4 regions of the Paenibacillus sp. FW104-T2 genome follow, and region 4 is predicted to be linked to each of the others. Evidence: riboswitches for the same ligand, from Rfam matches in the RefSeq annotation. Region 4 holds a riboswitch; each other region holds the start of a gene.

Region 1 (4,841 bases), on a different contig from region 4:
GGATAATAATACCATGCAAACTCATAAAAACAAGATTATTAAACTATGATTTTACAAAAAAGTTGTAATTCTGAATTGATTTCAATTTTATTCTCAAAACAATTCTGCAAAAAAAACAGAAAAGCGCACCACCCGAAATAAACATTCGAATGGCACGCTCTAAACACATTTTTATTTGACTAGGCTCCGAACCGCTGACGATATCCGCACTTCCGACATAGCTCCTCCACAGCTTCCCGCTTGGAAAAACCATAAACCAGATTGTTCGCCCGCTCACCTTCGACAATCTCCGAGAAAGACTTCTCATGGACGTTACCGAGATTAATGACACCTTCGCCATCGAGGCAGCATGGAACAACCGTGCCATCCACAAGGACCGCCGCCTGACTGCGAAGCGCATGACAGAAGCCTTTGCCATCATCCTCTGGTGCATCCAGACTTGGCCACTGGAACTCATGGTCCTGGTTGAGATAGACATTCGGCGCAATTTTGACGCCGCTGCCTGGAACCACCTTTTCCTCAATGCGGAAATCCAGGTTGAACTCGCGCTCCAGTACCTCCAGTGTTTCCCGGTTCCGATTCATCTGGGCATTCGTGAAGTTATCCTGCGTCAGATTCCAGAGCCGGAACGAGATGATCACATTGTGCTTCACCGCTTCTCTCGCAAAGGACAAAATATTATTGAGGTATCCCTCACGGTCCGTCGATCCCTCGTGCCCGTCGAAGCTGTGCAGCGAGAAGTTCATTTGCCGCAATGCCGGTTTGCCAAGCAGTTTATGCTGGGTCTTGGGCAGCAGTGTTCCGTTCGTTGTTATGTTTACCTTGAATCCCTTCTCGTGCGCGGAATCCAGTAACAAATCAATTTTGGGGTGAAGTAACGGCTCCCCTTTGACATGCAAATAAATGTGTTTGGTATGTGGCTTAATCTGATCCAATATATTGTTGAAGACTTCAGGGTCAATGAATCCTTTGGCACGCTTCGTCTGCGGACAGAAGCTGCACGCCAGGTTACATATGCTTGTAATTTCAATATATACTTTCTTGAACGTTTTCAACTCGGGGTCCCCATTCTGCTTAGGAGGGAGAACAGTCCCACCCTCATTTGTAATCCGGCCCATATGTGCCATCCCCATTATATCGGGTTAGGAAGCCAAGGTAAATCCGCGAATGAGTTTAACGGTGTAACTTTTGCCTCTAAGCCCTCTTTACATCTCGCGGGAATGTGATATATGCTGTGTACACAACTGCATATCTTGAACGATTGCACTAGGGGAGCCTTGCGGCTGAGACGAATGAACGTATTCGGACCCTTTGAACCTGATCTGGATCATACCAGCGGAGGGAAGTGGAGCGGACTTTCAGTTAACGGATTTTTTTCATATTCATATGAACATGAATGTCGGTTGAACTTAATAGGCCCACTCATTTCTCCGGAAATGGGCGGGCTTTTTCGCGTTTACATACAGATCGCATACAACGTGCATTTCCGTTCAGGCAGTTTTTATTCCAAGGGGGTCAAGGAACCAAATGAGCAACGATGTACAGATTGACAACATGACCTTCACTTTTCCGGATCAGAGACATTCCCCCGTCCTCTCCAATGTGTCGATGTGTGTAAAAAAGGGAGAATTCGTCTCGCTGATCGGCTCCAGCGGGTCGGGCAAGAGTACGCTCTTCAAGCTGCTGGCAGGCTTGCTTGAACCGACGGACGGCACGATCGAAATTGCTGGGGTGCCGCCAGGACAGCGACTTGGTCGAGTCGCCTACATGCCGCAGAAGGATTTGCTGTTATCCTGGCGGACGGTCATGGAGAACTGCCTGCTTCCATCGGAGCTTGCCCCGTGGAAGCAGGACAAGGTGAAGCTGCGCGCTGACATTATGGCCGGACTCGACAGATTCGGCTTATCTGGCTATGAGCATGCCTACCCGGACGAACTGTCCGGCGGCATGAAGCAGCGGGTTGCCCTGCTTCGAACGTTGTTGACGGGAGGACAGCTGATGCTGCTGGACGAGCCCTTCGGCGCACTCGATGCCATGACCAAGCGAGAGATGCATCGCTGGCTGCTTGAGTTGTGGGAAAGCCTCGGCAAAACGGTGCTGTTCATTACGCATGATATCGAAGAAGCCCTGTTATTAAGTGACCGGATTGTCCTTCTCACTCCTGGCGGTCGGCAGCTGCTGGACACGACGGTGCCTCTGCCCCGTCCGAGACATTCGGGCATGGTCTACGATCCGGATCTGATACGAATGCGACAACGGTTGGAGGAACAACTACATGCGAAGCTTTAGCGTCAGCAGATGGTTTGCCCGCTATGGCCTGTTCGCTGCGCTTCTCCTCCTGATGCTTGCCAGCTGGGAATGCATCGTACGATTGGGCTGGGTCCCTTCTTTTATTATCCCTGCACCTACATCCATAGCGAGTTCTCTAGTTGAGCATCGGCATCTGCTCCTGGGAACCCATCTGCCTGCCACATTGATGGAGGTAGCAGTTGGCTTCGGCTTGTCCATCGTGGCCGGAAGCGCTTTGGCAGCGGGTATGCACCTCAGCCGTTCGATTGAAAAAGCGCTGTATCCCTTCATCGTAATCAGCCAGACGATTCCACTGATTGCCCTGTCTCCTGTGTTCATTCTGTGGTTTGGCTACACGCTCTGGAGCAAAGTCGCTGTGGTGTTTCTGATCGCTTTCTTCCCGATTGTGGTCAGCACCTATGATGGTCTCCGTCAAGGCGACCCGGAACAGCGCGAACTGCTGATGACCATGGGAGCAAGTAAGTGGGATCTGTTTCGCAAGCTTCAGGTACCTCTTGCGCTGCCCTCTTTCTTTTCAGGATTGAAGATGTCGGTGGTGTACTGCGTGGTCGGGGCAACCATTGGCGAATGGCTCGGAGGCAGCAAAGGTCTTGGTTATTTCAGCCGCAGAATGTCCAGCAGCATGAATACCGACGCAATGTTTGCATCCATTCTGCTGTTATCCCTGCTGGGCATCGGTCTGTTCGTGCTTATTGCCTGGCTGGAGCGAGTCCTCGGATTGAAGCGGAATGCAGAGCATGCACGCAGAGGAAAGTCGATGAAAAGGCAATCGCAATGAGATAACAAGTGCTGCTCCTTCCTGTCGATCTCTTTAAAACATATCAGCGATTGGAACCAAACAAAAATGAAAGAAACGAGGCCCATTTATCCATGAAAAAAAAGAAACTCATTCACATCCTGCTTCCTGCCCTCATCTGTTTATTACTGATCGTCAGCGGTTGTGGCAATACGGGTGCGAACCCATCATCGTCCGATTCCGATCCCCAGGTACAGGGCACAGATTCAACAACAACCGGATCGTCGTCTGGTGACCATGATTCATTGTCCATCATGCTCGACTGGTATCCGAATGCAGTCCATTCCTTTATATACGCTGCACAGGAGAATGGATATTTCGCAGACCAAGGTCTCGATGTGGACATTCAGATGCCTGCCGATACGAATGATGCACTCAAACTTGTAGCCGCTGGCAAAGTGGACCTGGCGCTGAGCTATCAGCCGCAAATTTTGCTAGCCCGTGGAGAAGGCATTCCCGTACGATCCATTGCTGCTGTCGTTCGGCATCCACTCGTTCATCTGCTGACGAAAACGGACGGCAACGTGAACTCGCCCAAAGATCTTGAAGGACTGACGGTAGGGTATTCCTCCGTTCCCCTATATGAAGCCATGGTGCGTACGATGATTAGTCAGGATGGCGGCGATCCGGACCGTATGAATTTGGTGGATGTCGGTTTTGATCTGATCCCTTCGCTTGCCTCCGGTCAGGCCGATGCGATCATGGGTGGTTTTATCAATCATGAACAGTTGATTCTTGAGAAAGAAGGTCATCCCGTTAAGTCAATTAACCCCGTCGATTACGGCGTGCCGGATTATTACGAACTCGTTCTTACAGCAAGCGACGAGGGAATTGAGGCGAAGAAGGATCAGCTCACCCGCTTCGTCAAGGCGATCCAGGAAGGTCAGAACTATGTGACCGAGCATCCCGATGAAGCTTTGAACATCCTGCTCGCACACGAAAATGAGACGTCCCCGCTGGATCGGGAAATTGAAACAAAGAGCCTGGACATCCTGCTCCCGCTCATGACTGAAGAAGGTATTCCGTTCGGCTGGCAGGAACCTTCCTCCTGGGATAACGTGCGGAAGTGGCTGGTACAACGTGAATTGATTCCGGATTCGGTACAGGCCGAGGATGCGTTTATCAACTTGCAGGATAAGTAAAAAGCAGTTGCTGCTAAAAAATAATCGCTTACCAGGAGGGAATTTCAAATGTCATATCTGGCACGTGTTCGTACTCAAAATCCACTGGTTCACAATATCACCAACCTCGTGGTTGCTCCCTTTACGGCCAACGGTCTGCTCGCACTGGGCGCCTCTCCCTTCATGGCCTATGCACATGAAGAGGTAGCCGATGTCGCTGAAATGGCCGGAGCGGTCGTGCTCAACATTGGCACACTCGATGACAAGGTTGTCCAAGCCATACGCCTCGCCGGACAATCGGCCAATGCCCATCATGTGCCAGTTGTACTTGACCCGGTGGGAGCTGGCGCTACGGCCTATCGCACGGATACGGTTCAGATGCTCGTGCACGAGCTTCGACTTACCGTACTGCGGGGTAACGTAGCGGAAGTCGCCAATGTCATAGGCGAGAACTGGAGCATCAAGGGTGTCGATGCAGGCCAAGGCGAAGGTGACCGCACCGGAATCGCCGAGCGGGCAGCACAGAAGCTTGGCTGTGTTGTCGTTATCACTGGACGCGAGGATGTCATTACGGATGGGCAGACCACGTTCCTAACGCAAAATGGCCATGCCCT
Region 2 (4,841 bases), on a different contig from region 4:
GACAATCTGCTTTTTTGGCACCATCCACATTAATGGATATGTACTCATTCCGCCATACATCAAACGACAACAGCTTACGCCGCAGCGCACCTTCATTACCGCTAAGCAGCTTCATCGCTTCTGCTGTCTGGTTCGCCGTTACCATCTGCACAGCCTGGGGTATAATCCCCGATGTATCGCAAGTATCTCCACCGAGCGGTACCTCGCCAAGTAAACAGTTCAGACAAGGGGTATCCCCGGGCAGGAACGTATACGTGATACCATAACTTCCCACACACCCTCCATAAATCCAGGGAATGCGGTATTTCTGGGACATGTCATTAATCAGCAGCCTTGTATCAAAATTATCCGTGGCATCCATGATAAGATCTGCATTTTGAATGAGATCCTCCAGCTCGTCTGCACGGACATCCATCACCTTGCCTTCAATGACAACCGAGGAGTTGATATCGAGCAGGCGTTTTTCGGCTGCCATCGCTTTTGGCATTCGCTGAACTGCATCCTGTTCAACATAGAGCTGCTGTCGCTGCAGGTTGCTCCATTCCACATAGTCCCGGTCCGCAATGGTAATGTGTCCAATACCTGACCTGGCGAGCGTCTCTGCAATGCCGGTTCCCAGTGCACCGGCACCCACGATAACAACCCTGCTGTTGTTCAGTCTGCGCTGACCTTCTTTGCCAAGCGGAGCGTATCGTTCCTGTCTCGAATATCGATCACTTTGCTCCGTTGAATTTGTTTCTTCTATCATGTATGAACCATTCCTTCCGCCGGACTGCTGGCTGCCGCATAACGCTTAACGGGTATCATGCCTGCTTCATAAGCAAGTCTTCCCGCTTCAACTCCCATTCGCATCGCTTTTGCCATTTTAACCGGATCTCCCGAACCGGATACCGCCGTATTCAACAGCACACCATCCGCCCCCAGCTCCATGGCATATGCAGCATCTTTGGGGGAACGCAATCCGGCATCCACAATTACAGGAACAACCGCTTGCTCCATTATAATTTCCAGGTTGTACGGGTTGATAATGCCTCTTCCTGCTCCGATCGGTGAAGCTCCAGGCATGACTGCATGAACCCCAAGCAGCTGCAGCCGTTTGGCTAAAATCACATCATCCGAGATATAAGGCAGTACGATGAATCCTTTTTCCAACAGGATCTCGCAGGCCTTGTATGTTTCGATCGGATCTGGCAGCAGTGTGATCCCATCTCCGATCACTTCTACTTTTATCATATCACAAAGTCCTGAGGCACGGGCAAGTTCAGCGATTCGGACGGCCTCTTCTGCCGTGGAAGCACCCGCGGTGTTAGGGAGTAAAGTGAATCGCTTCAAATCGAGTGTATCCAGGAAGTGGCGTTTATCCCGATCTTCCAAGTTCAAACGTCGAACGGCAAAAGTCAACACTTCGGTTCCTGACGCTTCTACCGCTTGACTCTGTACATCCAAATCGTCAAATTTGCCCGTACCCAACAACAATCTAGAATGAAATGAATGGTGTCCTATCTTCAGCATGTTTTAACCGCCTCCCACAAAATGTACGATCTCAATTCGGTCTCCGTCTCTTAATACGGTGGATGCATGGTGTTCCCTCATCAAAATCTGACGATTTAACTCAACCACCACAGTTTTCACCTGCAAATTAAAGGATTGCAGCAACTGATCCACATGATTCAAATCGTCGTCAATGTTCATGCTCTGCCCGTTTACGATGATGTTCACTGCATAATCTCCTTTCTGCTCAAACGCTCTGGACGCAATTCATCAATGCCAAGCTCCTCCGAAGAATGGCCAGCCATCAAATCAGCCATCAGGCTGCCGGTAATTGCACTCAGTAAGATGCCGTTTCTGTAATGTCCAAACGCGGTATATAACCCGGGTATGCTTTTACAAGCTCCCAGATAAGGCAAACCGTCAGGGGTTGATGGTCGAACCCCTGCCCAGGCACGGATAAACTGGGCTTGCTGTATTCGAGGGACCCACCCTGCTGCGGATGCAAGCAGCTTTTGGATGCCTTCAACAGTAACTTCTCGATCTGAGCGTCCCGGTAAACTGGTAGCTCCGATCCAAACTTCGCCGTTTGCTTTGGGGACAATGTATACATTATCTGCATAAACCGTCTTGTCAGGTCTGTAATCTGCATCATGTTTCGGAAATTGTATTGCTGCAATTTCACCTTTTACGGGAAGAGTGGGCAGGTTAAGACCCACCTGCTTCAACATATCTCCACCTTGTAATCCAGCTGTGATAACCACATGTTTACACGTTAATCTTCCAATCGACGTTTCCACACCCTGGATTCCACTCGAATCCGCAGTTAGACTAACATTGTGTACACCTTCGATTACTTTAGCTCCCATTGTTTGAGCTGCTCCCGCATAGGCACGTGCCAAATTGACAGGGAGAAGTTCACTTTCTGAAGCCCTATATAGAGCCCCGAAAGTTTCCTTGCTTATCCATGGGGCTTCACGTTGAAGCTTTGAATGATCCCACCACATTTGCTCTGTAGGCAAAACTGTACTTCTTCTCGAATCGCTATACGTTTTCATCTCGGCTTCATTCCGAAATGGTGTAATAAATCCACTCTGCTGCAGGCCAATTTCAATGCCGCTTAGTAGTTCAAGCTGTTCTTTTTGCTGATACAGTCGTTTTCTACTTTCATATGCTAGCTTTGACATCACAGTAGTATGAAACGTCTCGCTGTCTGCAGCTAACATGCCCGCTGCCGCAGAAGATGTCTCACTTGCAATACGCACACGCTCGATTAAAATCACTTCTTTACCTCGTGAAGCTAGCTCATACGCGATGGCACAACCTATAACGCCGCCTCCCACAATAATAGTTTCCGCATGAAGCTTGCCACGAATATTTCCACGTATTTGGGTCGTACAAGCTGCTCCATTTCGGTAAAGGCTGCCACTTCGTCTTCGGCCTCTTGCTTCTCCGTTCATTCATTCACCTCCGTTATTCATTCTTTCTTTCTATCGTTCAATAGCCCACCTCAAGGCTGCTGCCGCACTTTCCGGATTATCACTGGTCCAGATCGAAGATATTACTGCCGCACCATTTGCTCCGGCTGCACGTACAGCAGCTATGTTTGCCGGTTCAATTCCGCCAATGGCAATTACGGGAATGGAAACAGCTGAGCATATTTCAGACAGTGCATCTATCCCTCTCGGCTTGATCCCAGGTTTACTGCTGGAGGAAAATACATGACCATAAAAGAGATAATCCGCTCCCCGTTCTTCAGCTGCTCTAGCTTCGTGAAGAGAGTGAACAGAGATACCGAGACGAAGTCGATCGCATTTGTTCAGGCTGCTGCCTTGAGTAGTCGCCATATCGGACTGACCCCAATGAATCCTCTCAATGAAAACATGTTTCTCCAACTTATTCAGCTCACATAGACCATTGATTACGATCCTGTCAGATGGAATTCCTGCGTTCAGCAAACTGTGAGCCCATTGAATTTTTTGTTCGGTGGTTAGATGTTTTTCCCGGATGTGGATATAGTCAAGCCAAGGCCATGCATCCGCTGCAATCTTCAGAAAACGTTGTTGATCCCCTACCCCTGGTGAAACAGCATGCAGTTCAAACGATAGTGATTTCACAGGTTTTTTAAAGGTATCCGTTTGGTTTCACCTTCCTTGCCGTCACAATATGTAAGCACAAAAAAGCCACTCCCGTAGGGAGTGGCCGCGATAACATGTCCAGTTAGTTAAATGAGCTTCACATGCCAGTTGTCAGGTATACAAGCTATTAAATCATAGCCCTGATATATACGAGATACCTTCATGTTCCACTTGTGAGCATTCACATTCGCTACAAAATCGAATATTAATTTGCCCATATCATTAACTAAAACGCGCCACTTCCCTACGCTGGTATAATCCAGATCAGGTGCAAAGGGTCCGGAATCGCATTATTCCATCTCAGCCGCATCGAGCGGCCCCCCTAGTGATCGTATGAAGTTGTAGCCTATGTTACCATAGTCACCTTTTTTTGTCACCGTTGATTTTCAAACTCATGTTGCTGAATGTTTTGATTGTAGAGCACTAGATTGCTCCGCAACAACTAGTTTTTCTCAGACCAGGCTTCAACGTCCCATGTCTTGGTGACCCAATCCTGATAAAATTCAGGTTCATGCGAAACGAGCAGCACTGTACCTTTAAACTCTTGTAAAGCTCGTTTTAGCTCCGCTTTTGCTGTTACATCCAAGTGGTTTGTCGGTTCATCAAACAGGATCCAGTTGCTTTCACGCATCAGAAGCTTGCACAAGCGAACTTTCGCTTGTTCTCCCCCACTAAGTGCACTCAGCGGACGAGTGATATGCTCGTTTTTCAAACCACAGCGGGCCAGATGCCCGCGTACTTCATTCTGAGTTAGATGGGAGAATTCGTTCCACACATCTTCAATTGGGGTAATGTTACCAGCCCGAACTTCTTGTTCAAAGTAAGCCGTTTCCAGATAATCCCCCAGGAACGTTTTACCGCTGATCGGCGGGATTTTGCCCAATATGGTTTTAAGAAGTGTCGACTTACCTACACCGTTACATCCAACAATGGCTATTTTCTCACCACGTTCAATGGTCATTGTCATCTTAGGCAGCAAAGGGTAGGAATAACCAATCTCGAAATCAATTCCCTCGAATACTGTTTTGCTGCTGGCACGGGCATCTTTGAATTTAAATGTCGGCTTTGCTGCTTCATCCGGGCGATCAATTCGTTCAATCTTGCCCAGCTGTTTCTCACGGCTTTTGGCACGTCCGGAAGTGGAGGCTCTTGCCTTGTTACGCTGAATGAAATCTTCCTGTTTCTTAATATATTCCTGCTGTTTCTCATAAGCGT
Region 3 (4,841 bases), on a different contig from region 4:
AGCGAAGCGCTCGCCTTTATCACCGGATTTTCCCCTTAATGAGGGAATTCAAAAAATCTGGGGATAACAGCGATCGGAAGAGGGTACTGCAATCGCAGTGTTAAGTGTAACGTTTATAGGCTCAACTTATTTATCTACCAAAAGGAGGAACCAAGATGATCCGCATGCCTATTCAGCAAATGATCCCGTACCACCACCAATATCCGCGCAACACGGCGACCACTGCTCCCAAAAAGGAGAATGAGAACACTCAAGGTCTATCCTTTCACGAGATTCTGCAGCAAAAAATGGCTCAAAAGAACGTATCTCCTTCCATGCGATAAAATGAAACCTGACTGTATTGGAGTCTGACTATAGAACCGTCCTTCTGCCATGTGGCGGAGGGACGGTTATTGGCATTGATTTAAACGCTGTACAGTTCCCGGTCGCGCTCCTATAATGGATTAAATATCTGCAGCACTTACGGCTCATAAAAAGAAGCATTGGCAAAGGGGAAGTCATTATGATCACAATCGGCTGTTATCACGCTCACTACTCCAACATCGCACTCATTGAAGAAGTGCTCGCCCCCTATGAAGTGGAACTTGTGCATTATGTCGATCCTGGTCTGGATCGCCTTAAGCAGGATACGGACTTCTCAGAGGCTGTCATTCGGGAAAAGGTATCCCAGACATTACAGTGGATTGCCCAATGTCATGCAGATGCGATTCTAGTCACCTGTACTCTATTTGCTGCAGTACTGGCGCACGAAGCACAGCAAGTCTCCATCCCCGTTATCGGTATTGATGATCCATTATTGCAGAAGCTGCAGCAGGATTCGCAGGAATACATTCTTGCTTTTACCAATCCAGCAACGGTTGAAGGAACGATGGCGCGGGTGAATGAAGCACTACAGCAAGGTGAAACTAACGGGCAGGCAAACGTTGTGGCTGCTTCGAGAACAAAGGCCGCATTAATTCCTGGTACATTTGAGCTGATCATGCGCGGCGATAAGGAAGGATATATGGAGGCGGTGACAACGGGCTTGCAGCAACTAGCTGCACGGTCACCAGAGAAAACCATTGTAGCTGCTCAGCTATCCATGGCTCCCGCGGCTGCCCTTGCCTCAGCAAATACGGTTAGGGAGATCTACAGCCCGCTTGCATCGCTGGCATCTTATTTGGAGCAGCAATTAAATATTGGTAGGCGTTAGTTAGGGGCCGTTCTTCTCCCAGTAGTGGAGAGAACGGCTTTTATATATCTTAGACAGCCCAAATTGGGCTGTAATGGCGCTTAGGTTCGCGTCCGGTATTCCTCAGCCTTTTCCTGCATTCCGGCTGCCACAGCCTCATTCTCGGATAATCCTTTGTCCGCGGCAAACGCACGAATATCCTGCGTAATGCGCATGCTGCAAAATTTAGGTCCACACATGGAGCAGAAATGGGCCTCCTTGGCCCCTTCAGCCGGGAGTGTCTCATCGTGATAGGACAGCGCACGTTCCGGATCCAGGGACAGGTTGAACTGGTCCCGCCAGCGGAATTCGAAGCGGGCCTTCGACAGCGCGTCATCCCGGCGCTGTGCACGCGGATGGCCTTTGGCCAGATCAGCGGCATGTGCCGCAATCTTGTAAGCAATAACGCCTTCCCGGACATCATCCTTGTTCGGCAGGCCCAGATGTTCCTTTGGTGTCACATAGCAGAGCATCGACGTTCCGAACCAGCCGATCATCGCCGCTCCAATGGCTGAGGTAATATGGTCATAGCCTGGTGCAATATCGGTTGTCAGCGGACCAAGTGTATAAAACGGTGCTTCCTTGCAGATCTCCATCTGAAGGTCGACATTCTCCTTAATCTTGTGCATCGGCACATGTCCTGGCCCCTCAATCATCACCTGCACATCATGCTTCCACGCAATCTGTGTCAGTTCACCAAGCGTAGCAAGTTCAGCCATCTGGGCTTCATCATTGGCATCATAGATGCTGCCCGGGCGGAGTCCATCTCCGAGAGAGAAGGCTACATCATACCTTTTCATGATTTCACAGATTTCCTCAAAATGCGTGTACAAAAAGTTCTCCTGATGGTGTGCAAGGCACCATGCCGCCATAATGGAACCACCTCTGGATACAATGCCGGTCATCCGTTTGGCCGTCATCGGTATGTAACGCAACAGTACGCCTGCATGGATCGTAAAGTAATCCACACCCTGCTCTGCCTGCTCAATGAGCGTATCCCGGTACAACTCCCAGGTGAGTGCCTCGGCTTCGCCATTCACCTTCTCCAGCGCCTGATACAACGGCACCGTCCCGATTGGTACCGGAGAATTGCGGATGATCCATTCCCGGGTCGTATGGATATCCTTGCCCGTGGAAAGATCCATTACCGTATCGGACCCCCAGCGTACCGCCCAAGTCATTTTCTCCACTTCTTCTTCAATCGAAGAGGATACGGCAGAGTTGCCAATATTCGCGTTGATCTTCACGTGGAAGTGACGTCCGATCAGCATCGGTTCGCTCTCTGGATGATTAATATTGGATGGCAGAATGGCCCTGCCGCTCGCCAGCTCCTGCCGGACGAATTCCGGCTCCACGCCTTCACGAATAGCTGCAAACTCCATCTCAGGCGTAATGATGCCCTGCCTCGCATAGTGCATTTGGGTGACACAGCGTCCGGATTGTGCACGGAGCGGTTTGCCGCGGAGGCCTGGATATTCTTCAGCTCCGGTTCTCTTCCCTCCAGGCTTCAATCCGTTATCCTCCGGTTTGACGGTACGTCCCTGGTACGCCTCTACATCGTTTCGTTCTGTGATCCAGCGTGCACGCAAAGCTGGCAGGCCTGCCCGGATATCGGCGTGAAATCCAGGGTCCGTCATAGGGCCGCTCGTATCGTACACGCGCAGCAGCTCGTTATGCTCCACCCCTTGGGGTGTATTCGTGTCATGAAGGGCAATTTCACGCTCCGGTACAGCAATATCCGGCCGTGAGCCCTGAATGTAAACTTTGCGGCTGCCGGGAAACGGTTGAACCCGTCCGGCCGCCACTGTTTCCTTTTCCAACCCCTGTCCTGAATGCTCCTGTGCCGTTGTTCTGTTGTTTGTGTTCATCGCTACCTCTTCCTCCTCGTTGGTCGTCCCATGGATGGGCCAGTTTGATCGCTCGTGCACCCGTTCCATATCATCCACGCATAGGCAAGAAAAGAGCGGCCAACTTCCGAAGAAAGAACATTACAGCGGCATAGTGCAGACAGAATCTGGCACAGGCATAATCGGGTTATACCCAACTCCAGCTCTCCCGCAAAAGAAGGTAACCACCTCTGCTGCGGATGATCGCTTGACACTGTATATAAAAAAGCCGGTTCCCGAGGGAACCGGCCTATGTCCATCACCCCATAACAAGCCTGATGTCAAGCTCCCTCAAGTGGAGACATGCCAAAGGCTGGATTATGCAGTGTTCGTGGTTGTATCGCCGATTACTTCCCTACGCTGGTATGATCCAGATCAGGTGCAAAGGGTCCGGAATCTCATGCGATCCCGTCTCAGTCCGGACAATTCGGACTCCCCCAGTAACGTTAACAGTTGCGGTATGTGTACCGCAGTTCCATATTCAATTCATTGCAGCCCCCACTGGGCTGTCCATTACAGACTAGCGCAAGCCAGTCAGAAATACAACCCTTTTTCTTCCAGACACGCCGGATCAGGACAACATGAGGCCCATCTGCGCGGCTGCTTCCTTCAGCACAGGTGCATATTCGTGCAAAGTTTCCTGGGACAGGCGGCTAACGGGACCTGATACGGATAGTGCAGCAGCAATATTCCCCTTTCGATCCATAATAGGAACCGATACTGCAGCCGCTCCAGGCTCACGTTCTTCGTAGCTGGTCGCATATCCATTCTCCCGGATATCGCCCATCTGGGCCAGGTAAACTTCGGGATCGATAAATACGGGCCATTCGGGGCCATTCATCAGTTCCTCCCGGTCTTCTTCCGTCGCAAATGCCATGAGTACCTTGCTGGATGCCCCTACGGATAGAGGAAGACGTACGCCAACCGGAGCCACCCGCCGGATGGCCTGATCACTCTGAACAGCCTGAATACGGATACGCTCACTGCCATCCCGCAGGTACAGACTGACCGTTTCTCCCAAACGATCTCTGAGCCGCTCCATTGCAGGAAGCAGCAAAATGGCAGGATCATCACTGCGGGACATATGAGCAGACAGCTCCCAGATTCGAATGCCGAGCCTGTATTTCTCAGTGGCCGCATCGCGAATGACGAAGCCCTTCTCCTCCAGCGTCGCCATCAGACGATGAACCGTACTTTTGTGCAAACCAATCTGGCTCGCAATTTCTGTGAGTCCAAGATCGCTGCGTGTGGTAAAACATAATAATATATCCAGCGCCCGTTCCACAGCCCGGACGGTTAATTTGCGGTCTTCCATGGCATAATGCCCTCCTCATGTTTCATCACATGAAACTTGGTTACATAAATTATATGAGAAACAATCTCATCTGTAAACCAAAATGAGCCAAATCATGACGATATGAAGTGTAAATATTTTCTTTTTATAAGACTAAATCCCCTGCAATTTGCACCATCAGGAAATGTTACCCATATATCTTTCGGACTATATAACAATTGCGTAACAAATGCCTCCAATCAATTGACTTTGACTATATGGAAACATACGATAAAGATATAAAAGCAAGACTTTGCTGCATAGGCAAGCAAGGACATCAAGCCATATGATCTGATCTGAACTCGTTGTTATCTTCAATTGATCTGAATAAGGAGGGGCAATCATGTTTCCGACATCCCAGAGCGAAGCCCCGCTGCAAACGAAAGTGTCCGATCTGCCTTCTTCGTTATCA
Region 4 (4,841 bases):
TTCCAGCAGTTCCTCCAGTTCACCCTCCATTGTGGTGTCGAGCGGATTGACCTGATATTTCAAGCCGGATTGCTGAATCACTTCGATGGCCCGATCTACATAAGGATACGAATTTTCGCCATTCGGCGTTTTGGGAATCACTTGAATGCTAAGCAGTGTACTTGCCATGAGAGATCACGGCTCCTTTCGATTCAACTTTATTGGGGTAAAAAATCGTTCGTATAGGCTTGGGATACATCGATCTGCTCATCAAGCAGTTTTTTGCTAAACATCCAGTCCGTGTAGTTCTGCCACACTTCCTGTTTTTGCTCACCCCAGCGCGGAGCGTCATCCTTGTATTTCGGGCTCAGCCATTTCTGACTTGCCACCACAAGGTCCTTATCGAGATCAGGTACAGCCTTGATTAAAATGTCTGCCGCTTCTTCGGGATGATCAATCGCATATTGATACCCTTCGGAAGTAGCCTTCATAAACGCCTTCACCAGCTCCGGGTCATTCTGAATGGTCTGCTCGTTCGTCACGAGTACAGGCGTGTAATAGTCCAGCGCATCGGAATAATCCTTCACATACAGCATGTCGAGGGGTTCACCGCGCAGCTCGGCTTCAATGCCGGTCCATGCATAGAAAATCCATGCAAAATCAATGTCCCGTTTCACTGCGGTAAAAAAGTCGGCGTCGCCCATATTGATATTCTTCACTTTGGACACATCGGCGCCTTCGCCTTCCATAATGGATTGCATAACTGCTTCTTCAACGGGTGATCCCCAGCCGCCATAGGATTTGCCTTCGAAATCCTTGGGTGATTTAATGTTTCGGTCCACCGGAGCGGCGAATCCTGACGTATTATGCTGAATGACCGCTGCAATGGAGACGAGCGGAACGTCCTGTGTACGGGCCTGTGTTACGCTCTCCTGATAACTTACCCCAAAAGGAACTTCGTTTGAGGCTACCATCGTATCTGCACCGCCGGCTCCCGGCTGCACAATCTCGACATTCAAGCCTTCTGCCTGGTAAAATCCTTGATCCACGGCGGCATACAGCCCGGTGTGATTCGTATTGGGTGTCCAGTCGAGCACGACTTTAACATCCTTCAATGCTGCGCCGTCACCTTCGCTGCTGTTTTCAGTGGTGCTGCTGCCGTTTTGTCCTGCAGGTGCTGCTTCCTTGCTGCCGCATGCAGCGACGGTGACCAGTGTCACACACAAGAGCAGGAGTCCGATCATTTTACGCCATCTCATCTTGTTTTTCTCTCCTTCATATGGTCCGGCCAGTGGCGCGGGGTACTCCTTGGCTTCATATCCAAGCATGGTGCATAAATCCTTCGATTTATACCAGCTATGATCCGGATGACGTACTTTTTGTGTCAAAAAGATACCATCAAAAAAAGCGCCCCGTAATCCGGGACGCGTGCAGGCGTTAGAGAGGTGGCTGCAGCACATGGCTGGGCCAATTCGATATACTCCGATTCCTACGCTGGCATGATCCAGATCAGGTCTAAGGGTTAGTATCTTGATGGGATACACTCTCAGCCGGCCAATTCCGACTCCCCTGGGAAACTATGAAGTTACGGGCATTACTAGGTGTAATTATAGGCCAGGGGCCGGAATGTGTCCAGTCAGGAACTGGATGGAATAGTCAAGGGTGATTTGCCTGTGGGAATGTATTGAATAGGTGCAAGAACAAGGACGTAGTCCGTGACTTAACGCTGGAAGAACTCAATCCATTCTTTCTCCGGTCCATAGATGAAGAAGTAGCGATAGCCATTGGGCAGCGTAATGATCTCTCCGTCAATAAACTCGGCCTTCGTCTCCTGAATACGCTTATATTCCGCATCTAGGTCCTCCACGTGGATGGCAAAATGGTGCACCGTTCCTTCCGAAGGCAGTTTATCGCTGTATCCCTGAATCAATTCAATCTCCGTTTCATCGCTACCATGGAAGCCAAGGAAAGCGAGCTGAATAACACCATTCGTGTGGGTTACGCGATCTTTCAATTCCAGTCCTACGATCTCCGTATAGAAACGCAGTGTTGTCTCCAGATCACGTACAGCAATGCCGATGTGGTCAATACGTTTTTGAAAACCCATCATGAGACCTCCCAAATTCAGAAAATTGTTTCTTACATATTAAGGGATATGATAGATTTCTAATTCCGAGTTGTCAAATGTGATTTAATTTAAATTCACAGAATGTTCACTTATGTGGAGATATTCGCGATCTTTATAATTGGCAGAGTAAACAGAGAGGATGAGAGAGAGTTGCCAACCACGAAGAAAGAACATATTTATTTTGGCTTGATGATGTGTACAGGAATGGTCATCGTGATGATGTCCTTCAACCTGATTTACAACGGATTAATCGGTAGATTATCCCCACTTGAATTACTGTTTCAGTTTGTTTTGTGTTTTGCTATTGCTTTCCTGGTGGAATCCTTTGTTGTCGGTCCGGTAGCCCAGAAAGTTGCTTTTTCACTGCCGTTTGACAAGTCCAACAAGCTTCTCGGTATAGTGGCCATGTCTTGCTGCATGGTTGTTGGCATGGTTTTGATCATGTCCTTTTATGGTATGGTCACGTCTTATTTTGCGAATCAGTTGGTGGGTAAACCGCTCCTCGAAACCTATCTTCACACCATCGCTCGTAACTTTAGCCTGGCCCTTCCGCTGCAGCTTCTCATTATTGGGCCCCTTGTTCGCTATGTATTCCGTACATTTATTAAAGGGAAAGAAGTGGTAGCTCCCTTGATCAACAATGAAGCTTAGTAAACCTGCTGAATGTAATTCATAAATTAATGCTAATTTTTTTTTACTCCAGAAATGAAATAAACTGCCGCAAACTATTTCCTGGGCAATCATGATGTAGACCATTGAACAGCACGAGTTTCACTCTACAGTGCGATTGTTGAAGCAAAAAGGGCTCCGAAGCATGCGCTGCGGAACCTCTTTACATTATAGCTTAACTGGTGAATTTAATACGATTCGCAAGACGGTAATCAAACGGAACCTGCATGTTGTCTGCTCTGCCACTGATAAGCAACCAAGCTGATTACAAGCAGACCTGCAGAGAATAGCGCAAGCATCCATGTGGATTGATTGATGTCCAGATGATCCAGACTCCAACCGGTAAGCAGAGGCAGAATGGCGCCGCCGACTCCGCCAGACGCAATCAGTATACTGGGAGTAGACTCTTCTGTTCCTGGCAGCATTTTGCTGGCAAAAACGAGAGCAATGGAGAAAACCCCTAAAAACGCCAGTCCAAGCAGGAGAATAATTAGAAAAGCAGACCAGATCTGGTTGGTAAACGGAAAAATGGCCATTAACAGCACAGCTGCCAGACAGCTGTACAAAATGTACACGCGATACTGGAACTTTTCAGCGATATATCCGGCGAAGAGTCTCCCAATAGACATCGCGATCCAGAAACAGGTAACACTAAGAGCTGCCCCAGCTTCCTTCATGTTCATTTTTTCAATTAGAATGGCAGGCATGAAGTTGGCAAGACTCATCTCCGTGCCGACATAGAGAAAGAAAAATACTACGAATAAGATCATCAGGGCCAGATTACGACCTCGATAGATTGAACTGGTAGTGTCACGGTCTGAAGGAGACACACCATCAGAAGCTTCCACCGCATGGATGTGTCCAGCAGCGGCATCTGGCTGGCGCCTGCCGAGTGCATGATCCAGCTCCCCGAATGACATTCTGGCCCAGAAGAGGAATGTCAGTGCTGAACAGACGGCAACGACGAGGAAGGACATGCGCCAGTACCCTGCCGAGATCAGACCGCTGGCGATCAGCGGCATGACCATGGCTCCGATGCCGAATAATACTTCAAGCCTGCTCATCGCAACTGCGGTATTTTCTTTGATGGCCGCAATGATGATGGTTCCGATTACGGCTTCAATCATGCCGAATCCAAAACCGGCTGCGGGTGCAATGACAAACATGAGGCCCCAGGGAGGCAGCAGCATATAGGATAACTCTGCAATGCATAGCAGAGCTGCTGCGATAAGTAAGCCGCCGCGTTTGCCAAAGCGACGATTTAACGGAGGGGATAACAGTACACCGCCCAGGAATCCGGCAAATTGGGCAAAGATCAGTGTTCCTCCCTGACTGTAATCTTTGCCATAATGTTCTAGTGCGACAGGCAGAATGGAACCGAGGACCACGTGTGCAAGTCCGATAAGAAAATAGGACAGACAGCCGATCCATAACAATTTTTTCATGGAGAACTCCTTCTATACCTATGTACAATTTAAGGTCAGCTTAGTTTGGCTCATACGTCCGAGTACAAACAAGTCTATCATAACAGCATGTGTAAGGATTTGGTAGGACTTGCAAAGTGGTTTATGGTTCGTATATACTGAGACACAACAATTACAGATCGGAACCATGCCGTTGAAGAGCATCCAACTCGGAGGCGTTATCGCCAGGGGAGCGAATCCATCCCCAAGTTAACCGGAACCGCCCGTTATCGCGGACCAAGAGGCTGGAACAGGGTATCCTGATTCGGCAAGTTGGGTGGCACCGCGAGCAGAGCGCTCCTCGTCCCAAGGGATGAGGGCGCTCTTTGCATTTTTTTAGCCAAAGGAGACGGTGACCATGTTGGACATGAAGTGGATTCGGGCCCATGCAGATGAAGTGCAGGCGGCGGCAGACGGGAAGAAAATCAATATTAGCATTCGTGCATTACTGGAGCGGGATGAGGAGCGCAGAGCGCTTTTGCAGGAAACAGAAGAAGGACGCAGAATGCGGAACACCTTATCAGCGGATATCGGAAAATTGATGCAATCCGGGGACCGTGAACAGGCCGAAGGATTAAGAACTCAGGTGAAACAGCTGAATG

What was found. A riboswitch is a leader RNA that binds a small molecule or an ion and turns the genes downstream of it on or off. The one in region 4 is predicted to bind thiamine pyrophosphate.
Region 1: another riboswitch for thiamine pyrophosphate. It lies ahead of AC3WQ3_RS17835 (ABC transporter ATP-binding protein); the one in region 4 lies ahead of AC3WQ3_RS11135 (ABC transporter substrate-binding protein).
Region 2: another riboswitch for thiamine pyrophosphate. It lies ahead of AC3WQ3_RS13190 (thiamine phosphate synthase); the one in region 4 lies ahead of AC3WQ3_RS11135 (ABC transporter substrate-binding protein).
Region 3: another riboswitch for thiamine pyrophosphate. It lies ahead of thiC (phosphomethylpyrimidine synthase ThiC); the one in region 4 lies ahead of AC3WQ3_RS11135 (ABC transporter substrate-binding protein).

The regions. Positions count from the first base shown of each region.
Region 1 is NZ_JBYTCE010000013.1:159,908-164,748, reverse strand. Features, by position in the region: gene AC3WQ3_RS17840 (radical SAM/SPASM domain-containing protein) at 180-1,055, opposite strand; TPP riboswitch at 1,259-1,361, shown strand; gene AC3WQ3_RS17835 (ABC transporter ATP-binding protein) at 1,528-2,289, shown strand; gene AC3WQ3_RS17830 (ABC transporter permease) at 2,276-3,088, shown strand; gene AC3WQ3_RS17825 (ABC transporter substrate-binding protein) at 3,181-4,248, shown strand; gene thiM (hydroxyethylthiazole kinase) at 4,297-4,841, shown strand, end outside.
Region 2 is NZ_JBYTCE010000009.1:26,740-31,580, reverse strand. Features, by position in the region: gene AC3WQ3_RS13210 (ThiF family adenylyltransferase) at 1-748, opposite strand, end outside; gene AC3WQ3_RS13205 (thiazole synthase) at 745-1,512, opposite strand; gene thiS (sulfur carrier protein ThiS) at 1,516-1,719, opposite strand; gene thiO (glycine oxidase ThiO) at 1,716-2,948, opposite strand; gene AC3WQ3_RS13190 (thiamine phosphate synthase) at 2,979-3,605, opposite strand; TPP riboswitch at 3,851-3,960, opposite strand; gene AC3WQ3_RS13185 (ABC-F family ATP-binding cassette domain-containing protein) at 4,069-4,841, opposite strand, start outside.
Region 3 is NZ_JBYTCE010000023.1:45,054-49,894, reverse strand. Features, by position in the region: gene AC3WQ3_RS23920 (hypothetical protein) at 156-323, shown strand; gene AC3WQ3_RS23915 (hypothetical protein) at 503-1,192, shown strand; gene thiC (phosphomethylpyrimidine synthase ThiC) at 1,273-3,078, opposite strand; TPP riboswitch at 3,432-3,545, opposite strand; gene AC3WQ3_RS23905 (IclR family transcriptional regulator) at 3,668-4,411, opposite strand; gene AC3WQ3_RS23900 (alpha/beta hydrolase) at 4,773-4,841, shown strand, end outside.
Region 4 is NZ_JBYTCE010000007.1:109,232-114,072, forward strand. Features, by position in the region: gene AC3WQ3_RS11130 (MTH1187 family thiamine-binding protein) at 1-168, opposite strand, end outside; gene AC3WQ3_RS11135 (ABC transporter substrate-binding protein) at 198-1,238, opposite strand; TPP riboswitch at 1,448-1,560, opposite strand; gene AC3WQ3_RS11140 (VOC family protein) at 1,700-2,086, opposite strand; gene AC3WQ3_RS11145 (DUF2798 domain-containing protein) at 2,258-2,758, shown strand; gene AC3WQ3_RS11150 (MFS transporter) at 2,989-4,221, opposite strand; gene serS (serine--tRNA ligase) at 4,598-4,841, shown strand, end outside.